Regions from separate parts of the Erythrobacter sp. JK5 genome, predicted to be linked through region 3. Evidence: predicted binding sites of a transcription regulator. Region 3 holds the regulator's gene; each other region holds the start of a gene.
What was found. The regulator LexA, encoded in region 3, represses DNA repair genes until DNA is damaged. The targets are predictions, from matches to a motif close to GTTCCNCNCTTGTTCT.
Positions count from the first base shown of each region.

Region 1: the regulator LexA is predicted to act here: its motif matches at 2,092-2,107, upstream of KDC96_RS05670 (ImuA family protein).
Region 2: the regulator LexA is predicted to act here: its motif matches at 4,229-4,244, upstream of KDC96_RS07045 (toprim domain-containing protein).
Region 4: the regulator LexA is predicted to act here: its motif matches at 3,288-3,303, upstream of KDC96_RS08500 (DNA recombination protein RmuC).

Region 1 is NZ_CP073577.1:1,159,481-1,164,539, forward strand. Features, by position in the region: gene KDC96_RS05665 (DNA polymerase Y family protein) at 1-1,287, opposite strand, end outside; gene KDC96_RS05670 (ImuA family protein) at 1,202-2,056, opposite strand; gene KDC96_RS05675 (sodium-dependent transporter) at 2,172-3,572, opposite strand; gene panB (3-methyl-2-oxobutanoate hydroxymethyltransferase) at 3,705-4,577, shown strand; gene KDC96_RS05685 (DUF475 domain-containing protein) at 4,605-5,059, shown strand, end outside.
Region 2 is NZ_CP073577.1:1,447,058-1,452,116, forward strand. Features, by position in the region: gene KDC96_RS07040 (strawberry notch family protein) at 1-3,147, opposite strand, end outside; gene KDC96_RS07045 (toprim domain-containing protein) at 3,223-4,137, opposite strand; gene KDC96_RS07050 (lytic transglycosylase domain-containing protein) at 4,284-4,868, shown strand; gene KDC96_RS16385 (DUF5818 domain-containing protein) at 4,865-5,059, shown strand, end outside.
Region 3 is NZ_CP073577.1:924,905-929,963, forward strand. Features, by position in the region: gene KDC96_RS04480 (ComEC/Rec2 family competence protein) at 1-516, shown strand, start outside; gene lexA (transcriptional repressor LexA) at 541-1,230, opposite strand; gene KDC96_RS04490 (molybdopterin molybdotransferase MoeA) at 1,455-2,642, opposite strand; gene moaC (cyclic pyranopterin monophosphate synthase MoaC) at 2,648-3,124, opposite strand; gene trpC (indole-3-glycerol phosphate synthase TrpC) at 3,281-4,069, opposite strand; gene trpD (anthranilate phosphoribosyltransferase) at 4,074-5,059, opposite strand, start outside.
Region 4 is NZ_CP073577.1:1,728,012-1,733,070, forward strand. Features, by position in the region: gene rapZ (RNase adapter RapZ) at 1-44, shown strand, start outside; gene KDC96_RS08485 (PTS sugar transporter subunit IIA) at 110-547, shown strand; gene KDC96_RS08490 (HPr family phosphocarrier protein) at 558-836, shown strand; gene KDC96_RS08495 (RNA methyltransferase) at 859-1,665, shown strand; gene KDC96_RS08500 (DNA recombination protein RmuC) at 1,833-3,272, opposite strand; gene def (peptide deformylase) at 3,520-4,083, opposite strand; gene recR (recombination mediator RecR) at 4,219-4,815, opposite strand; gene fmt (methionyl-tRNA formyltransferase) at 4,869-5,059, shown strand, end outside.

The DNA of each region.
Region 1 (5,059 bases), 230 kb from region 3:
CCCTTGCGAACTGGGTTCGGGATCGAGCGCGGCCTGCCAGCGCTGCGCGCGTTCGGGCAGGTGGCTGGCGAACGGAACCGGGCGGCGCACCGCGCCGGGGCCCAATCGCACCGTCAGCCGGTCGATGCAGGCGGACAGCGAAGTGCCGTGCCGTTCCGCCGCCTCCTCGACATCGCTCTGCGCCGGAGCCAGCGGCTCGGCCCAGCTCGTCCGCAGCCGCACCGTCTCGATCCCGAACCCGGCATCGATATCGTCAAGCCTGGTGGTGAACAGCCGGGTAATATGTCCGGGTTCGCGGGTCGCAGCGGCGAGTTCGATTCGCCGCACCAGCACCTCGCCATCGACCCGCCACAGCCCGAGTTCGAGACGCCGTGCCCCCTCGCCGCGCGCTTCGAGCTCGCGCGCCATGTCGGCGGCGAGGTCGGCGAGCACGCGGTCGAGCAGGCTGCGGTGCCGAATCGGCTCCATCAACCGCCGCTGCACCAGCGGCATCTGCTGCGGAACAACCGGCAGCAGCGGTTCGGGCACCTTGCCCAGCAACTGGTCGAGCCGGATCAGCGGGTTGGCCGAGGGCGACTTGCGGTTACGGAACCGGCGCTGGAGCGCATCGCGGGCGGCAGCCTCGGCGCGGTCGACCGCCCCGGTGGCAATGTTTGCGAGGTCTCCAAGGCGCTTGAGGCCAAGGCGGCGCAGGACGGTGAGCACATCCTGATCGAGCCGCAATGCCGCGACCGGGAGATCGGCAAGCCTTTGCAATGCGTTGTCCTGTGAGCCGACGACCGCTCGCACTGGCCCGTAATGCGCCAGCGCCCAGGCCGCTCCGGCGGTCGGGGCGATTGCCGTGCGCACCGCCAGTTTGCGCCGGGCAAACGCCGCTTCGACATCAGTCAGCAGGCGCGTCTCCCCGCCGAACAGGTGTGCCGCAGCGGTGATATCGACCAGCACGCCATCGGGCGGATCGAGCGTGCTCCATGGCCCCCAGCGCTGCACCCAGAGGGCGAGTTTCTCGAGGAAATCGAGATCGCCCGCCGGATCGGACGGCGCGACCCTGATCTGCGGGCAGATCGTGCGCGCATCGGCCAGCATCGTGCCCGGCTGCGCGCCCGCAGCGCGACCGGCGTGGTTGACCGCGTCGATCCGCGGCCCGTGCGCAGTCTCGGTGATCAGCGCGGTCGGCTCGGCATCCGCGCCCTCACCCAGATCAAGCCCGTGCGCAAGCCGCCAGCGATCGACCGACAGTCGCGCGCACCAGATCGCGAGAATCCGGCGTGGCGGCGTTGGCGGCAGATCGCGGTGGCGACTTTCGGGCGCTGAGGCGTCCGTCGTCATTGCTCAAAATCCACTTTCCGGGGGCGTGGCTGCGCGCGCGGAACAATTCGGCCTGCCATGCGGGCGCACCGGGCGCATCGGCGTTCCAGCGCGGGCGCGTCGAAGGCGCAGCTTCGATCCGCCAGCGCATCCGCGCCGAGGACAGGTCCGCTTCCGCTTCGAGCCGCACCAGCCACAGCGGCACGCCATGCTTTTCCGCCGCAAGGCTCAGGCGGCGCGAAGCGGTGAAATCGAGCGCGCGCGGATTGCCAACGATCTCGCCGATCACGCAGGCGAGGTCGCGGCAGCGCAGCCCCTCTTCAAGCGCGAACAGCGCGTCTTCGGGAGTCTTCGCCTCGACATGGATCAGCCGGTGGCGCAGCTCGCGCGGCAGGCCATGGTGGTAGGGGCGCCCGCTGCGCGCGATCGCGCGGGATTCCTGCACCCACAGCACCTGTCGGCGATCCTCGGCCTCGGTGAGCGGATCTTCGACTGCCTCAGCCACCCGCAACGCATCACGCGCCAAGGCGAGCGCCACCCCCGCCCCGCTGGCATCGCCGGTCGAGGCGAAAATCTCGCTGTGCAGCGGTTGGTCGGTCAGCCCCGGACGCCAGCGGGCCTCGCGCGCCTGCGACAGCGCAGCGATATCGCTCGCGGAAAGGCGCGCAGAGCCACCAGGCCTTGGGCGCGAGGGGACGGGAAAGTTGTGCAGCGCTTTCGCGCCGGAGGAGGAAACGGATTTTGGCATAGGAACACTCACGGAGACTCGTGCGAGTCTCATTTGTTCCTATTATGTTCCATATCTGCGGAGTGATTGCAACGCGGAATTCCGTCAGCGGCCACCACAGCCGCCTGAAACTCGATCAGCCAAACAGCCCGAACAGCAGGATAACCGTCAAAGCGATCGGGCAGACGAACCGCACCAACGCCCGCCACGTCTGATGCAGCCAGCCATCGAGCCCGTTCTCGTCGTCGATCAGACGTGCATCGGCGATCCAGCCGACGAAAATGCAGGTCAGGATCGCGCCGATCGGCATGAACAGCTTCGCCGTCACTCCGTCGAGCGTGTCGAAGAAATTGGTCTCTGCGAACAGCGGGACGAAGCCGAGCGGATAGAACTCCGCCATGTCGTTGAACGACAGCGAAGACAGCACGCCGAGTACCGCCGCGCCCGCGCCGACAATCAACGTTGCGACCATCCGCGGCATCTTGAACTTCTCGAACACATAGGCCGTCGGCGCTTCGAGCAGCGAGACCGAGCTGGTCAGCGCGGCGAAGAACACCATGGTAAAGAACGCCAGGCCGATCAGCGAGCCAAACGGCATCGCCTGGAACGCGACCGGAAGCGACTGGAACATCAGCCCCGGACCGGCATTGGTCGGCAGCCCGGCCGCGAAAACGATCGGGAAAATGGCAAGACCGGCGAGCAGCGCCACCCCGGTATCCGCACCGGCGATGATCCCCGATGTCTCGCCCAGATTGGTATCGCGGCTGGCGTAGGCGCCATAGGTCATCATCCCGGCCACCCCGAGCGACAGCGAAAAGAACGCCTGCCCGACCGCGGCGAGCATCACTTCCCCGGTCAGCTTCGAAAAATCGAAGGTGAAGAGATACGCAACCGCCTGCCCGAAGTTATCGGTAAACGCGCCGTAGACAGTAATGCCGAGAAACAGCAGGAAGAACAGCGGCATGAGATAGACCGCCACCCATTCGATGCCGCTCGAAACCCCGCGTGCGACGAAGAACATCGTCACCGCGAGAAATCCGAGATTGAGCCCGATCATCAACGAACCATTGCCGAACAGTCCAGGCATCAGCGCCTCGATATCCTCTGCCGGACGCCCCTGGAACGCGCCGCCAGTGAGGCCCGTCTGGATCAGGTCGCCCAAAAAGACGCCGATGTAATAGACCACCCAGCCGCCGACGACGCAGTAGAAGCTGAGGATCAGGAACGCGGCAAACACGCCCATCGAGGCGAGGATGCTCCAGCCTTCCGGCGCATTGGAATCGCGCGCGACACGGCGGACGCTTTCGGGCGCATTGGCCTGTCCGTGCCGCCCGATCAGCACTTCGGACAGCAGCACCGGCAAACCGATCAACAGCACGCACAGGATATAGAACAGCACGAACGCGCCGCCGCCATTCTCGCCCGCTTCCGCCGGGAATCGCCACATATTGCCGAGGCCGACCGCCGAGCCGACTGCGGCGAGAATGAACGCAGTGCGCGACGACCAGTTTTCGTGGCCCGAACCGGTTGCTGCCATGATGTGAAAAATCCCTCTTCCCGCGCGCTTCCTGACGCGCCGTCCCATATCATTGCACCCTGCAATGAAAATGCACGCGCGCCAAGGGGCAAGCTTTGCGTTCTCCCCGCGCGGGCGCTAGATGCTGCGCTCATGTCCACCACATTCCAGCTCGATACGAGTACCAGCCGGGCCAACCCCACACCGGCCCCGATGAAACGCCTCACTGTGCCGCGCATCCGCGCGCGCAAGTCAGACGGCGTGACCGCCGAACCGCTGGTCATGCTAACCGCCTACACCGCGCGGCAGGCGCAGCTGCTCGACGCGCATTGCGACATGCTGCTGGTGGGGGATTCGCTTGGCCAGGTGATCTACGGCCTGCCTTCGACGATCCCGGTTACGCTGGAGATGATGGCGAACCACGGCGCGGCCGTGGTGCGCGGGTCGTACCATTCGGTGGTGATCGTCGACATGCCGTTCGGCTCCTACGAAAGCTCGCCCGAACAGGCGTTCGAAAGCGCGGCCTACCTGCTGAAGGAAACCGGCGCTGCGGCAGTCAAGCTCGAAGGCGGCGAAGCGATGGCGCCGACCGTCGAATTCCTCAATTCGCGCGGCATCCCGGTGATGGGGCATGTCGGACTCACCCCGCAGGCGGTGAACGTGCTGGGTGGCTATGCCGCGCGCGGGCGATCGGATGCGGAAGCGGACAAGATCGTCAGCGACGCGGTTGCGCTCGATCAGGCGGGCGCGTTTGCGATCGTGATCGAGGGGGTGGTCGAACCGATCGCGATCGAAGCCACCAAAGCGGTCGGATGCCCGACCATCGGCATCGGAGCCTCGGCACAATGCGACGGACAGGTGCTGGTGACCGAGGATATGCTCGGCATGTTCGAGCGGGTGCCGCGCTTCGTGAAGCGCTACGAGGACATCGCCAGCGTCATCGAGAAGACCGTGGCGACCTATGCCGAGGAAGTGCGCGCGCGCAGTTTCCCTGGCGAAGAACAGACCTACCAGCCCAAGCGCTGATCCTCCCGCAACCGAGACCGAACCCCGATGCAAACGCTCCTGCGCTACTACACCTTTTCGCTCGCCTTCACGGCGGCCTGCTTCGCGCTGGCCGCCTGGTATGGCTGGGTCAGCACGGGTTCGATCGTCGGCATGCTCTCGGTCCTGTGGATCGTCATCGTCCTATCGATCCTCGAGGTTTCGCTGAGCTTCGACAACGCCGTCGTCAACGCCACCGTGCTGCGCGAGATGGACCCGGTGTGGCAACAGCGCTTCCTGACGATCGGCATCCTGATCGCGGTGTTCGGGATGCGGATCGTGTTTCCGATCGCGATCGTCTCGATCGCCGCGCAGATCGGGCCGTGGGATGCGGTGCAGCTTTCGCTCGGCAATCCCGAGGAATACGAACGCATCGTTTCCGGCGCGCATATCGGGATCGCCGGATTCGGCGGCGCATTCCTGGCGATGGTCGGGCTCACCTTCTTCTTCGACGAGGAGAAGGA
Region 2 (5,059 bases), 520 kb from region 3:
GTCGCTTTCGAGATTGTCGGCCGGGTCGAACAGGTTCTGACCGCCCGTCTGGCGCTGGCCGCGCGTCAGCGCGCCCAATGCGTCGAGCCTTCGCGCAATGGTTGAGATGAATCGGCGTTCGCCCTTTACGTCGGTGGTTACCGGCCGAAACAGCGGGGCCGAGGCCTGGTTGGTGCGGTTGGTACGACCAAGACCCTGGATGGCGTTGTCCGCGCGCCAGCCCGGCTCGAGCAGGAAATGAACCCTGCGCTGCTGGTTTCGGCAGCCGAGGTCGGCATGATAGGATCGCCCCGTGCCGCCCGCATCCGAGAAGACCAGGATGCGCTTGATCCCTTCCATGAAGCTTTGGGCTTCGGCGACATTGGCGCTGGGGCTACGCCGTTCGAGGCGCTGCTCACCATCGCGGCCCAGTACAAGCCTGCGGGTCCGGCCCGTGACTTCGGCCACGGCGTCGGTTCCGAAATGTTCGATAATCGCATCGAGCGCAGTGGCGATGGGCGGCAGTGCGCAAAGCTGTTCGATCAGCGCATCGCGCACAGCAATGGCGCGCGGGCAGAAAACGGGATTGCCCTCTCCGTCGCTCATCGCCTCGGAGCGAAGATTGCCGTCCTCGTCGGCGAATACCTGCATCAATCGTATCGGGAAGCTCTTCGTAAGGTAGTCGATGACGTATTCACGCGGGGACAGATCGATATCGAGAGCTTCGCGTTCTTCCACGGTAAGGTCGGCAAGGCGCCGGTCGAGCATGGCCTCGGCGGTCGAGACCAGCTGCACGACAACCGAATTCTCTTCGCCAAGCGCTACTTCCATCGCGGGGATCAGGCTCGGCAATTTCATCGAAAGCAGGAGCTGGGCAAAGAAGCGCTGCTTGGTGCCTTCGAAGATCGATAGCGCCGCAGCCTTGGCATTGCGGTTGAGCGTGTCGCCGCTGTCCTCGTCGACCACGCGGGTTGCTTCGAGCGCAGCTTCGAGGTTGCGGTGGATGATCGCCCAGGCATCAGCATAGGCATCGTAGATCCGTACCTGTGCTTCGGTCAGGCTATGTTCGAGGATGTCGTACTCGACCCCGGCGAAGGACAGCGCACGGGCAAGATAGAGGCCCTGGGCCTTGAGATCACGGGCGACGAGCTCCATCGCCGCGACGCCGCCAGCGCGGATCTCGGTCATGAATGCCTCGTGGGTCGGAAAAGCGGTCTCGGGTCCCCAAAGGCCGAGGCGGGAAGTGTAACCGAGGTTGGCGATATCCGAAGCGCCAGTGGCAGACGCGTAAAGCACGCGGGCGCGCGGCAAGTGGTTCTGCAGCCTGACGCCCGCCATCCCTTGTTCAGAGCCCTTGACCTTGCCGCGGATTGAAGAGCCCCCGAGCGCATTAGCCATCGCATGGGCTTCGTCGAAAGCGATCACGCCGTCGAAATCCTCGCCCGCCCAGGCAAGGATCTGGTCGAGCCGCGTATCCTCGGCGCGGCCCGAGCGCAGCGTCGGATAGGTGACGAAGAGAATGCCTTCGGACATCGTTACGGGCTGGCCGAGTTTCCAGCGCGAGAGCGGCTGGAGATCGAGCGGTAGTCCGCCAAGCGCTTCCCAGTCGCGGCGTGCATCTTCGAGCAGCGCCTCGTTCTTGGTGATCCAGACATGCCGGCGCTCGCCTGCGAGCCAGCGGTCCATGATGACCGCTGCGATCTGCCGTCCCTTGCCCGCTCCGGTCCCGTCGCCAAGGAAGAAGCCCTGCCGGTAGGTGTGCCCATCTTCGGACAGCTCCAGCGAGGTGGCTTCCTGGCTGACCTTGAACTGACCTGGAAGATCACGCGAAAATGCCTGGGCAGCGTAAACGAGTGTCTCGCATTGCGCTTCGGACAGCAGGCCATCGGCCTGCCAACCTGCGGGAAGGCGCGGGCAAACATCGGGCTGCGGTGCCGCGACCGAACCCATGGCGACCGATTCCACGAGCGGGGTGGGATGGACCGGCGCATCTTCGAAGGCGATGCGGCTGGGCCGGTAAGGCAGGTAGATGCCTGCCTGTTCGGGCACAGGCGCGGGGTCGGCGAGGACCGAATAGGCAAGGTCGATCGCATTCGCGCTGGCTGCTGGTGTCGCGGCGAACGGCGCCACCGGCCGAACCGGCGCGCTTTGGGTCGAAGTCTTGCAAACGAGGCGCACTGGCTTGCCGACTGGCAGGCGATGGATGTTGGCGGATGTCTGCGCACGGGGCGGAAGCGCAGTGATAAGCTCGTGGAGCGCGATCAGGTCGGCAGTATCTCCGGTGATCGCGGGCGAAGCCGCAGTCGGCGTCTTGTCGAACACGACCAGTCGAACGGCAATCCCCGTCCCTGTCCGGCGAAACATCTGCTCCAAGCGGACATTGAGCACGAGCGACGTTTCGTCCTGTGCTTTGGCGAAAGCGGAAGCATCGAAGCCTTCGGGCATGATGGCGACTATCCTCGCCCCATTTGCAGCCACTCGGATCGCACCGCGCAGGTGACGCATGGCGGTCTCACCGTCCTTGCCGCGTTCCTGGCTGCGGGCGAATGGCGGGTTCATCAGCACGACCGACGGAACAGGGCCGCGCACCAGGTCGGCGATCAGCTCCCCGTCATACGTGGTGATCGCGGCTGCGGGGAAGATGTGGCCGAGGCAGTCTCGTCTTGCCGGATCGATCTCGTTGAGGAGCAGCGAAGCGTTCTGGACGCTGCCCCAAAGCGCAAGGGCGCCATTACCGGCGGATGGTTCGAGAAGCGTGTCTTGCGCAGCAACTGCTGCGGCCTTCGCCATCAGCCAGGCCAGCATTGGCGGGGTCGAGAACTGTTGGAGCTCGACCTGTGCTTCGCTGCGCACGTGCCGCGGCGGCAAAGCTGCTTCGAGCCAGTCGAACCGCGCTTCGGCTTCGTGTACATTCGTCGCCAGATCGATCCGTGAGGACTCTCGAAGCCAGAGTAGTGCGCCGATCTCGACCGCGCTGTTGTAGTCGTCGATCGTCCAGGCACCTCCCCAGTCGAGAACACCGGTCTCTTCGGCGAACAGCCCGGAAATGTCGGTACGGGTAAGATGACGACCCGAAGCAAGAAGCGCGGCAACTCGGGTGCCAATGGCATAGGCCAAGGGTATGGACGGCAACTGCTCGCCGGCGGGAAACAGGTCTGATTGAAACATGGCAATTCGTCCTCCTGATGGGGGCATCGGGACACGCCCTCTGCCGGATCAAGAAATCGAGAAGCCCTCTCTCCTCTAACGCGCCGCTTTGCGGCGCAGCCATGCTATGAGTTCATCGTTCCAGTCGGTATCGCTTGGATGTGGCTTGCGGACTTGGATCGTCCGCCCTTCCTGCGCGTAGGCTCCGAGGCCACGCGAGGCGGCCAGCTCGCCGCCAGCATCATGATCGACGAACAGATGAAGCTCGGTCACACTCTCGGGAATGCTTACGAGACCGAAACGCTCATTCCCAAGGGTCGCCCAAACGGGAATGCCGGTGAGCGCATAGGCTGACAACGCGCTCTCGATCCCCTCGGCAAGGCCGAGCTTCCCGGAAACCGGAGCAAAGAGACGGACAGCAGCTTCACCGAGCGAGCCAAGCGCGCGCTTTGGCTTGTCGAAGGTGGCCTTGGTTGAAGCCTCGGTGGACAAAAACGTGCGGTGGATCGCGATCGGCCCCTCATCGAGGCTGACCGCCGCAATCATAGCGGGAAGAAAGCGGGCCTGTCCTTTCGGCCCGAGCGGCGTTTGCGGATGAAAGCGAAGAGCTGAAGATGCGGCCAGGATGCCGCGGCTCTCGAGGTAGGCCTTCGCCGGACTGGCACCCAATGGTTCCGCTTCGCGCCAGATCCTCAACGCTGCTGCCGAGGGTGTGCGTAGCCTTGTTGGCTCGATCTGATCCTCGGCCGAAGAACCCGAGAAAAACCTGGCCACCTCGAAACCTTCGCGCGCCATTGCGGAAAGCACGCTCTGTTGATCGCAGCCCGCAAAGCAATGGAAGAGAATAGCCTTTCGGCCGAGCGTCACGCCGAGCGAAGGTGTGCGGTCATCATGCGCGGGACAGCACGCCATCCCCTTTGTGCCTGACCATTTGCCCCCTCGGCTTTCGCAGATGTTGCGGGCGGTGTCCTCAAGCGAGGTACGTGACAGGGTTGAATTCGAAACAGGCATACCGGCTCCATCGCCTCACAATTGCCCCCTCCAGACGAACCCCTCTCCTCTCGGATAAACTTGCAAAAAAAACGTTTTCCTACACCCATTTGTTCTATTTATGTTCTCTTGCGGATCGAGGCAACGTGAAAGGTAATTCAATGCGAATGTCTCTGGTGGCTTGCGGTTGCGGTGCGCTCGCGATTGCGATTTCGGGATCCGCGCACGCGCAGGAGTTTCAGGTCTTCGACCATGACCTCGGCACAGTTGAGGTTACAAACGACAAAGGGCGCGCTTTCAACCCGACTGCAATCCACTTGGGCAAGCCAGATGGCGGCGCGGCCTATATCGATAGAAGCTTCAAGGAAGCCTTGTATGAGCCACTCATCCGGCAAGCTGAAGCGCGATACCAATTGCCGCCTCGACTGCTTCAGGCCCTGATTTGGCAGGAATCGCGGTTCAACCCGATGGCAATCAGTCCGGCTGGCGCCGCTGGGCTCGCTCAACTCATGCCGGGAACGGCAAGAGAACTTGGTGTCAGCAATCGCCACGATCCGGCTGAGAACATCGATGGCGGCGCGCGGTATCTGAAGCAGATGCTAGAGCGCTTCGGTGCGATCCATCTCGCGCTGGCCGCATACAATGCTGGTCCCGGCGCCGTGTCGCGAGCCGGCGGAATACCGAAAAATCGTGAAACACCTGGATATGTGAAGAGCGTTATCGACCGATGGATGGCATACGGTTCGATATGACTACGAATCGGAAAAGGATCAGCGGACGGCTCGAGCACCTTCCTCGGGGAGCCGTAATTGTAACCGATGCCGGAGATCATTGGGTTCTCGAAGACTACGAACCCTCAAACAACGACTTTGGATTTGAGGTTACCGCAGAGGGTATCGTTGTCGGGTTCGACCGCCTTCGCGTCGAATGGCTGGGGCAGGTG
Region 3 (5,059 bases):
GCGGCAGTTGCAACCGCGATGCTGATCGCTACACCGATCCCCGATGTCCTGATCGGGCGGGAGGGACGCCACGTCGGGATCGTCCTCGATCGGCCCGGCGGAGGAAAGGAACTGCTCTCGCTGCGCGACACAAGGTCGGACTATGCGCGCGACAACCTGCTCGAACTGGCTGGCGTCACCAGCGATCCGATTCCGATCGCCGGATGGCAGGGTGCGGAGTGCTCGCCCGAATTCTGCCTCGTTACGATCGCGCGCGGCGGGCGGGACTGGCAGCTGCTGCTGGCCCGCAATCGCGATCTCGTGGAAGAACGGGCGCTCGCTGCCGCGTGCGAGCGCGCGGACATCGTTGTCGCCGACCGGTTTCTTCCGGCCTCATGCAAGCCGTTATGGCTCAAAGCCGACCGGCGGTTGCTACAGCGCACCGGCGGGCTGGCGATCGACCTCGAAAACGAGCGGATTGCGACCGTTGCCGCGGGGCAGGGCGAACATGGCTGGTGGCGCGGAACCGGCGACTGATCGCCAGCCCCGCGCCCCCCAGCGTCAATGATAACGCCGCAACAGCCCGGCCAGCTTGCCCTGGACCTGGACTTCGCCGGACGGGTAGACCTGCGGCGAATGCGTGGCGTTGGCCGGATCGAGCCGCACCATTCCGCCATCCTTGTGCAGATACTTGAGCGTGGCTTCCTCGCCCCGAACCAGCGCGACGACGATTTCGCCATCGCGCGCGGTGTCGGTGCGCTTCACCAGCGCAAAATCCCCGTCGAAAATACCCGCCTCGATCATCGAGTCGCCGGATACTTCGAGCGCGTAATGCTCTCCCGGGCCGAGCAGCGCCGCCGGGACCGGCAGCGAACTCTGTCCTTCCAGTGCCTCGATCGGCGCGCCGGCTGCGATCCGTCCATGGAGCGGAATCTCGATCACGTCGTTGGCCGGTTCCGGGGCGGACTTCATCACCGCCGACCCTCGCGCGACCGAATCGTTCGCGATCCGCGTTGCGCGCGGTGTTGGTGTCGCGTCTTCGGGTTGCCGGATTACCTCGAGCGCGCGCGCCCGGTTGGGCAGGCGGCGGATGAAGCCGCGTTCCTCGAGCGCGGAGATCAGGCGATGCACCCCCGATTTGCTCTTGAGGTCGAGCGCTTCCTTCATTTCCTCGAAACTCGGGGAAATGCCGGTCTCCTCCAGTCGCTGCTGGATGAACCGGATCAATTCGTGCTGCTTGGCTGTCAGCATGGATATCCTCCCATGGCCTGCCCGGAAGACCCGCCGCCCAGAGGCGTCGAGACCTGCGGGCAGCGCAGGATCAAATAGGCGTACCGCAAGAGGCATAGCGAACGCGGGAGCGCGTCGATGCGTTACCGGCACTGTTCCGCTCGCCGATATGGTGAACGAATGCGGAACAATTAGGCAACTGTTCGGACCGAGTCAAGCGGCTCGCACCGCCAGAACCCCGCAATTCAGCCATTCTGGAGCATGTACACCGGAACAGGCTCGCCCGCGCTCACCGCCGGAGCTCCTGCGGGCCGATCGATCAGGCAATTGGCCGCTGCCAGCGCCAGCAGGGCGGAGGAATCCTGCGACGCGGCGAGGCGCACCCTCGCACCGTCGCTCACCGCGCGCAGGAATTCGCGGCGAGAGCCGACCGCGGGCAGGTCCTCGGATGCGATACGGGTCTCCGCTTTGGGCAACGGATCGGAAACGCCCGCGACCGCGCGGACCAGGGGAAGCACGAACAGGAAGCAGGTGACGAAGCTCGACACCGGGTTGCCCGGCAGCCCGACAATCACCTGGATGCCCGACTCGCGCCGCCGGGTCGCCACCATCAGGGGCTTGCCCGGCTTGATCGCGACCTTCCAGAACGCCAGCTCCGCACCCCAGTCGATCAGCGCCCGCTGGATCAGGTCGTGATCGCCCACCGAAGCACCGCCCGAGGTCACGAGGATGGGGTGGTCCGCTTTCTCCAGCGCCGCCGCAAGGGCAGGGAGATCGTCCGGCACCGGGCCGAGCAGCTGGACCGATCCCACATGCGGGGCCAGCATGGCGGCGATCATCGTCCCGTTGCTCGCCGGGATCTGGTCGGCGCCGCATTGCGACCCGGGTCGAGCCAGCTCGTCGCCGCTGTCGAGCACCTGAACCGTCGCGGGTTTGACGATCGGCACCGTATCGTGCCCGGCAGCTATCGCCAGCGCGAGTTGTGCCGGTCCCAATCGGGTTCCCTTTGCCAGCACGGTGTCGCCCCGCCCGAAATCGAACCCGGCCTTGCGCACGTGTCGACCCGGGGGAGGTGGATCTTCGCCCTCGGCCAGTGCGATCAGGTTGCTGTCTGCTTTCGCGTTTTCCTGAATGAGCACCCGATCGGACCCGGTGGGCATGTGCGCCCCGGTCGAAATCCGCGTGCACTGGCCGGGCGCGAGCGATCCGGCGAAAGGCATACCGGCGCGGCTTTCGCCCACACGCTGCCAAGGGCCATCGCCGCAGACGGCGTAGCCATCCATGGCCGAAAGGTCGGCTGCCGGTTGCGTGCGCAGCGCCGTGAGGTCGCGAGACAGGTATCGACCCAGCGCCGATTGGCATTCGATCTCGATCGCTTCCTGCGCGGGATCCAGCGCCAGGAGTCGCGCCTGCGCCTCTTCGAGCGTCAGCATCGCGCTCACAGGTCGGCGGCTTTCCAGTGCCCCGACTTGCCGCCGCGCTTTTCGATCAGGCGGACCTCGCCGATCACCATGCCTTTGTCGATCGCCTTGGCCATGTCGTAGATCGTCAGCAGCGCGGTCGACACCGCGACCATCGCTTCCATCTCGACCCCGGTCTTGCCCGTCAGCGATGCGGTGGCAGTGGCCCGGATCGCGCCGGCTTCGAACGCGAAATCGAGCGTTACCGCGTCGAGCGCCAGCGGATGGCACAGCGGGATCAGCTCGCCGGTGCGCTTGGCGGCCATGATTCCCGCGATACGGGCGGTGCCGAGCACGTCGCCCTTGGGCGCGTCGCCCGCGCGGATCGCATCGAGCGCCTGCGCCGACATCGCAATCCTCCCCGAGGCCATCGCCACGCGCGCGCTTGGCGGTTTCCCGCCGACATCCACCATCCTTGCTGCACCGTCTTCGCCAAGATGAGTGAGGTCGCTCATGGTCGAAACCCTACCGGATGGAACGCGTGGAACACAGTCCTGACGTTCGGAATCCCGAACGCCAGCGGACACGGCGTGTCAAAGATGGCGAGAGGGAATCCGGCGGTCATTCCGCAGCTTCTGGCACGATTCCGACGAGCAGGACACTGGCGGATTTCACCCTTCGAGGAGGGAGCGCGTCGCCGCCGCCAGATCGTCCGCGCGCATCAGGCTTTCGCCGACCAGGAACGTGCGCACCCCCGCTTTGGCCAGGCGTTGGCAATCGGCGTGTGTCGCGATGCCGCTTTCGCCGACCAGCAGCGCACCCTCGGGCGCCAGCGGTGCCAGCCGTTCGGTGGTGGTAAGCGAAGTGGTAAAGGTTTTGAGATCGCGGTTGTTCACTCCGATCAGGCGTGATGCGAGGTGCTTGGCCGCGCGTTCGAGCTCCGCCTCGTCATGCACTTCCACCAGTACGTCCATATCGTGTTCGCGCGCCGCCGCTTCGATCTCTGCCATCAGGCCATCTTCGAGTGCGGCTACGATGATCAGGATCGCATCTGCTCCGATCGCGCGCGCCTCGAGGCATTGCCACGGATCGACCATGAAATCCTTGCGCAAGACCGGGAGCGAACACGCTGCGCGCGCTTCGACCAGATTATCCTCGTGACCCTGAAAGTAGGGCGCATCGGTCAGCACCGAAAGACACGCCGCGCCGCCTGCTTCGTAATCGCGGGCATGATCGGCAGGGCGGAAATCTTCGCGGATCAGACCCTTGGACGGGCTCGCGCGCTTGATCTCGGCGATCAGCGCAAAGCCGGATTCGGATCGGCGGCGCAGCGCATTTTCGAACCCGCGCGGCGCGGTCTGGATGCGCGCTGCCTGTGCCAGTTCGGCGAGTGGCACTGCCGCTTTCCGCGCGGCGACCACTTCGCGTTTTGCGGCGCATATTTCCTCGAGCTTGTTCACCGGTTCACACAGCCATCGCGATCCAGCGACCCAGCAGCTGTGCGGCGTCGCCGCTATCAAGCGCTCGTTCGGCCAGTGCGGCGCCCTCGATCCAGTCCTCCGTCTTGCCCGAAACCACCAGCGTTGCAGCAGCATTGAACACCACCGCGTCGCGATAGGGGCCGGGGGTCCCGCCCAACAGTGCCTTCAGCGCTTTCGCGTTGTGCAGGGCATCGCCACCTCGGATGGCTTCGACCGGGGCATGAGCGATATCGAATTCCGCTGCGTCCACGCGGCGCATTTCGAACTCGTTGCCGGTAACGTCCGCAAGCTCGTTGCCACCCGCAAGGCTCAGTTCGTCCAGACCTTCGTCGCCGGAGACGATGAATGTGCGGGTCGTACCCAGCCTTGCCTTTGCCTGGGCGTAAATCGGAACATAGCCGGGGCGAGCGATCCCGATCAGCTGCCGCTTCACGCCGGCGGGGTTCGACAGCGGTCCCATCAGGTTGAAGATCGTGCGTTTGCCGAGTCGCTGACGAATGGGCTGGATGCGGCCCATCGCCGGGTGGTGGTTTTTCGCGAACAGGAAGCAGATGCCGATTTCCGCCAGTGTCTTTTCGGCGGTGCGACCGGCGGCATCCATATCGAGCCCCAGCGCTTCGAGCGTATCGGCCGCGCCCGACTTGGACGACGCTGCGCGATTGCCATGTTTGGCCACCGGAACGCCGCAGGCCGCGACCACAAGGCTGACGGCGGTCGAGACGTTCAGTGTATGGTGGCCATCTCCGCCGGTACCGCAACAATCGACGGCATCATCGGGTGCCGCGATCGGAATCAGGCGCGCGCGCAACGCCCGCGCCGCGCCTGCGATTTCTTCGGCGGTTTCGCTGCGATCGGTCATCGCCAGCAGGAACCGGGCAATTTCCTCGTCGCTCGCCTCGCCATCGAGGATCCAGCCGAACACTTCCTCGGCCTCGGCCTCGGTCATGTGCGGCACGGCAAGCGGCAGGA
Region 4 (5,059 bases), 800 kb from region 3:
TTGGCTCGCGCGCCGCCGACGAACTCGAACGCGAACGCCGCTGACCGCGCCGACCGGATTGCTGGGTAAGACGTGTCGCGCAGATAGGCTAACGGACCGAATTTCACGCATGATTGGCTTGATCCTGGTGACGCACGGCCGCTTGGCCGAGCAATTCGTGGAAGCGATGCAGCATGTCGTCGGCCCGCAGGACGGTGTCGCGACGGTCTGCATCGGCCCGCATGACGACATGGAACAGCGCCGCGCCGAAATCGCCAAGGCGATCAAGCAGGTCGAGGACGGCAGCGGCGTGATCGTGCTGACCGACCTGTTCGGCGGCACTCCATCAAATCTGGCGATCTCGCTGCTCGAAGCGGGAAAGGTCGAAGTCATCGCCGGGATCAACCTGCCGATGCTGATTCGCCTCGCCGGGGCGCGCAAATCGATGAGCGTGGTCGAAGCGGTCGAAGCGGCGCAGACGGCCGGTCGCAACTACATCACGGTCGCCAGCGAACTGCTCGGCCACGACACGAAATCGGCAGCGAGCGCTGCAGGCGGCAAGGGTTGAGGCGATCGCGATGAGCGAATTGCGGCGTCAGATCACGATCGTGAACCAGCGCGGGCTCCATGCCCGAGCCAGCGCGAAGTTCGTCGGCGCGGTTGCCGCACTGTCCGACGGCACGCAGGTGCGCGTCGCCAAGGGCGGGCACGAGGCGGCAGGCGGCTCGATCCTCGGCCTGATGATGCTGGGCGCGGCGAAGGGCGACACGGTCGAACTGATCGTCGCAGGCGATGACGCCGAAGCGGCTTTCGAACAGCTCGGCGCGATGATCGAGGGCGGGTTTGGCGAAGACTGACGCGCGGGCTACAGGTCGGACCATGCGCAAGCACATCTCCGGATTTTCCAATCCCACGGTCAAGTACCTGCGCTCGCTGCGCGACAAGAAGCACCGCAAGCGCGCCGGGCAATTCCTGGTCGAGGGCCTTCGACTACTCGAGGATGCGCGCGCCGGTGGCCGCCTGCCGCGCCAGCTGGTGATGGCCGAGGGGCGCGAGCCGCATGAACTGCTGACCCGGCTCGAAGGCGAAGTCGTGGCAGCGGGCGGTGAAGTGATCGAGACGACGCCGGACATTCTTTCGAAGATCACCGGCAAGTCGAACGCGCAGAGCGTGGTCGGGGTGTTCGACGAATGGGACACGTCGCTCGGGCGGATCGCGCGCGAGGCGGCACCGATCTGGCTGGTGGCGCAGGCTTTGCGCGATCCCGGCAATCTCGGCACGATGTTGCGCACCGGCGATGCCGTCGGCGCGGGCGGGGTGATCCTGATCGACGATTGCGCCGATCCGTTCAGCGCCGAGGCCGTGCGCGCGAGCATGGGCGCGGTGTTCACGCAGCAGCTGGCGCAGGCGCGGTGGGAGGAATTCGTGCCGTGGCTGCGCGGGGGTGCCGGACAGCTGGTGGCCGCGAGCCTGCGCGATGCGGTGCCGTATCGGGGCGCGGCCTACGAGGCGCCGTGCTTCATCCTGGTCGGCAACGAATCGCAGGGTCTGCCCGAAGCCTACGAGGCTGAGTGCGATCTGCGGGTGACGATGCCGATGCGCGGCCGCGCCGACAGCCTCAACGCGGCGGTCGCGGGCGCGGTGCTGGCCTACGAAGTGCTGGAGAGCCTCGAAGGGCCAAGTTGACACACCTGACACAGTGTCATGCGGCAATCCTGGCAAATTTCTTAATGTTCAGAACGACTTGAAGCGAAAAAGCGAAGTTGACGCTTCGCCAACTCGGTTTGGGATTGCGGACGGCGATGTGAAAGAGCCGCAGGCATCCTGACAGCCGCTGATCGTGTAGGAAAGCGCTACTCCGCCGCGTCGCGCCGGTCTTCCAGTCCGGGAAAGGCGCTCTCGGCCCTGTTCTCCGCCTTGTCGACCGCTTCGGCATCCTCGGCATTGTAGCGCGGCGCGCTTTCGACCAGCGGAACCTCGTCGATCTCGCGCTTGCCGATCTCGATCCCCTTGTCGGCAAGCCGCTTACCCGAAGACAGGACGTTGCGCTCGAAGCTGCCGACGAACTTGTTGTAATTGTTGACTGCGGTTTCGAGGCCGCCGCCCACGCGCTTGAGGTGATCGGCGGCAACGCGCAGCCGGTCGTAAAGCTCCGCGCCCATCTTGCCGATTTCCTGCGCCTCTTTCGCCAGCCCGTCCTGCCGCCAGACTTGCGCGACGGTGCGCGCGATGGCGACGAGGTTGGTCGGGGTGGCGAGCAGCACCCGGCGCTCGAAGGCGAAATCCCACAGCTCCGGGTCCGCGTCTAATGCGGCGGTGACGAAGTGTTCGCCCGGCACGAACATGATGACGTAGTCGGGCGCTTCCTCGAACTGGCTCTGGTAGCTCTTCGCGCCGAGCGTCTGGACATGGTTGCGCATCGACTTGGCGTGGAGACCGAGATGGCGTTCGCGCTCGCTGTCCTCATCCGCCTCGAACGCGGCCTGGTAGGCGTTGAGCGAGACCTTGGAATCGATCACCAGCTTCTTCTGGCCCGGCACGTTGATGATCGCATCGGGGCGCAACCGGCCCTCGTCGGTGTCGACCGAATGCTCCATGATGAAATCGGTGTGCTGCGCGAGGCCGCATTGTTCGAGCAGGTTCTGCAGCGCCCGCTCGCCCCAGCGCCCGCGCGCCTTGGGCGCGTTGGTGAGCGAATTGCCGAGCCGCTGCGCCTCGCGCCGGACCTCTTCCTGCCCCTCGCGCATCGACTGGATCAGGCCATTTAACTGCCCGAACGCATCGACCCGCTGCTTCTCCAGAGTTTCGACCTGCTTTTCGTACTTCTCGAGCCGCTCGCCCACCGGGCTGAGCAGCGCCTTGATCTTCTGCTCGCCGGCTTCCTCGGATTGCTTGAAGCGTTCGTCGGCGCGGCGCAGGAATGCCTCCTGCGCCTTGGACAGTACCGCAGCGCCGGTGTTCTCGAATTCCTTCAAAAGCTTGTCGCGCGATTCTTCGAGGAGCTTCTTCTGCTCGGCAAACCCGGCGCGCTCCGCCCTGAACGCGGCATTCTCCTCGCGCGTCCGGTCCAATTCGCCCGCCAGCGCATCGGCCCGCGCCGCACGTTCGTTGGCGGCGGAAAGATCGACCTTCGCCTCGCCCAGTTCGGCGATGGCTTTCTTGAAGTCGCCCTCGCGCTCGGCGAGTCGCTCGCGCAGATCGGCAGCGGATTTCGAGGCAAAGAACCAAACGCCGCCGCCGCCCAATCCGACACCGACGACGAGCGCTACAATCAAGAGAATCGGTTGTTCCATGCCTTCTTATAGCACGGAACAAAATAGGAACACCAGCGCCGTGTAGGATATCCCCGAAAAGAAGCCCGACCCCGGATCAAGTCCGGGGTGACGAAGTGCCAAATCGGGCCAAAGGCCCGCAAGGGCGGAGTCGAAGTCGGAGACGCAGACGTGCAAAGCACACCTGCAAGCCCGCCCGCAGGCGCCCGTAGCGAAGCGGAGGAACAGCGCCGAGGACGAACGCGCGGATGCGCGTTCGAAACGAGAACTACGCCGCCTGCCTGATCTTCTTCAGCTTCTTGAGCGCCATCTGGCGCTTCAGCCGCGACAGGTGATCGATGAACAGGATCCCTTCGAGGTGGTCCATCTCGTGCTGCAGGCAGGTCGAGAGCAGGCCTTCGAGATCTTCGGTGTGCTCCTTTCCGTCGAGGTCCTGATATTTGACCGTGCAGGTCGCCGGGCGATCGACATCGGCGAAGATTTCGGGGACCGACAGGCAGCCTTCCTCGTAGGTGTTGAGCTCGTCCGCCGGATTGAGAATCACCGGATTGATGAACACGCGCGGATCGTTGATGACCGGTTGGCGTTCGTTGCCATCCTCGTCCTCGATCGGGTCGGCGTCCATGTCGCGTTCCTGCAGGTCGATCACCAGCACCCGCTTGGGCACGCCGACCTGGATTGCCGCCAGCCCGATGCCGGGCGCGTCGTACATGGTTTCGAACATGTCGGAGACGAGCGTGCGCAGGTCATCGTCGAACTCGTGCGGTTCGACGGGGGACGATACGGTCTTGAGCCGGGGGTCCGGCACTTCGAGGATTTCACGGATAGCCATATTGGGAAAATAGTCTGGGGTCGCGCGGATTTCAACGGGTCGGAAACCCACCCCGCTGCGACTAGCGAGCAAGCTCGCAAGTCTCGCTGCCCCTCCTTTGAGGGAGGGGTTGGGGTGGGTGCTCGACGTTGGTGGTTATCCTACCGGCCGCCTCGCCCTGAGCGCCTGCGCGAGCGTGCCTTCGTCAAGGTAATCGAGTTCTCCTCCGACCGGCAGGCCGTGCGCAAGCTGGGTGATGCGCAGCGCATACGGCTCCAGCCGTTCGGCGAGGTAGTGCGCGGTGGTCTGCCCTTCGAGCGTGGCGTTCATCGCCAGCACCACTTCGTCGATTCCGCCGTCCTCGACCCGCGCGAGCAGGCTGGCGATATTGAGATCGTCCGGGCCGATGCCGTCGAGCGCGGACAGCTTGCCGCCGAGTACGTGGTAGCGCCCCTGGAACAGCCGCGCGCGGTCGAGCGCCCAGACGTCGGCGACATCCTCGACCACGCACAGCGCCTTCGCGTCGCGCTTGGGATCGGCGCAGATACCGCAGGGGTCCTTCGTATCGACATTGCCGCAGGTGGCGCATTCCACCAGCGTCTCCGACACCGCATCCAGCGCTTCGAGCAAGGCGGGCAAAGCCTGTTCGCGGTTCTTGACCAGCCACAGCACCGCCCGCCGCGCCGAGCGCGGGCCGAGACCCGGAAGCCGGGCGAGAGCGCCGGAGAGCGCTTCGATCTCTTGCGATGCCATGGGGGGAGAGATAGGGGCTGGCGCTCGGTTCACAAAGCTCGGGCATCCACCTTATGCGCATCATCTTCATGGGAACGCCGGACTTTGCGGTGCCAGCGCTGGTGGCCCTAAACAAATGGGGGCATGAAGCGGGGCATCAAATCGCCTGCGTCTACAGCCAGCCGCCGAGCCGCTCCGGGCGGGGCAAGAAGCTGCGGCCCTCGCCGGTTCACGCCAAGGCGGAGGAACTGGGGTTGGAAGTGCG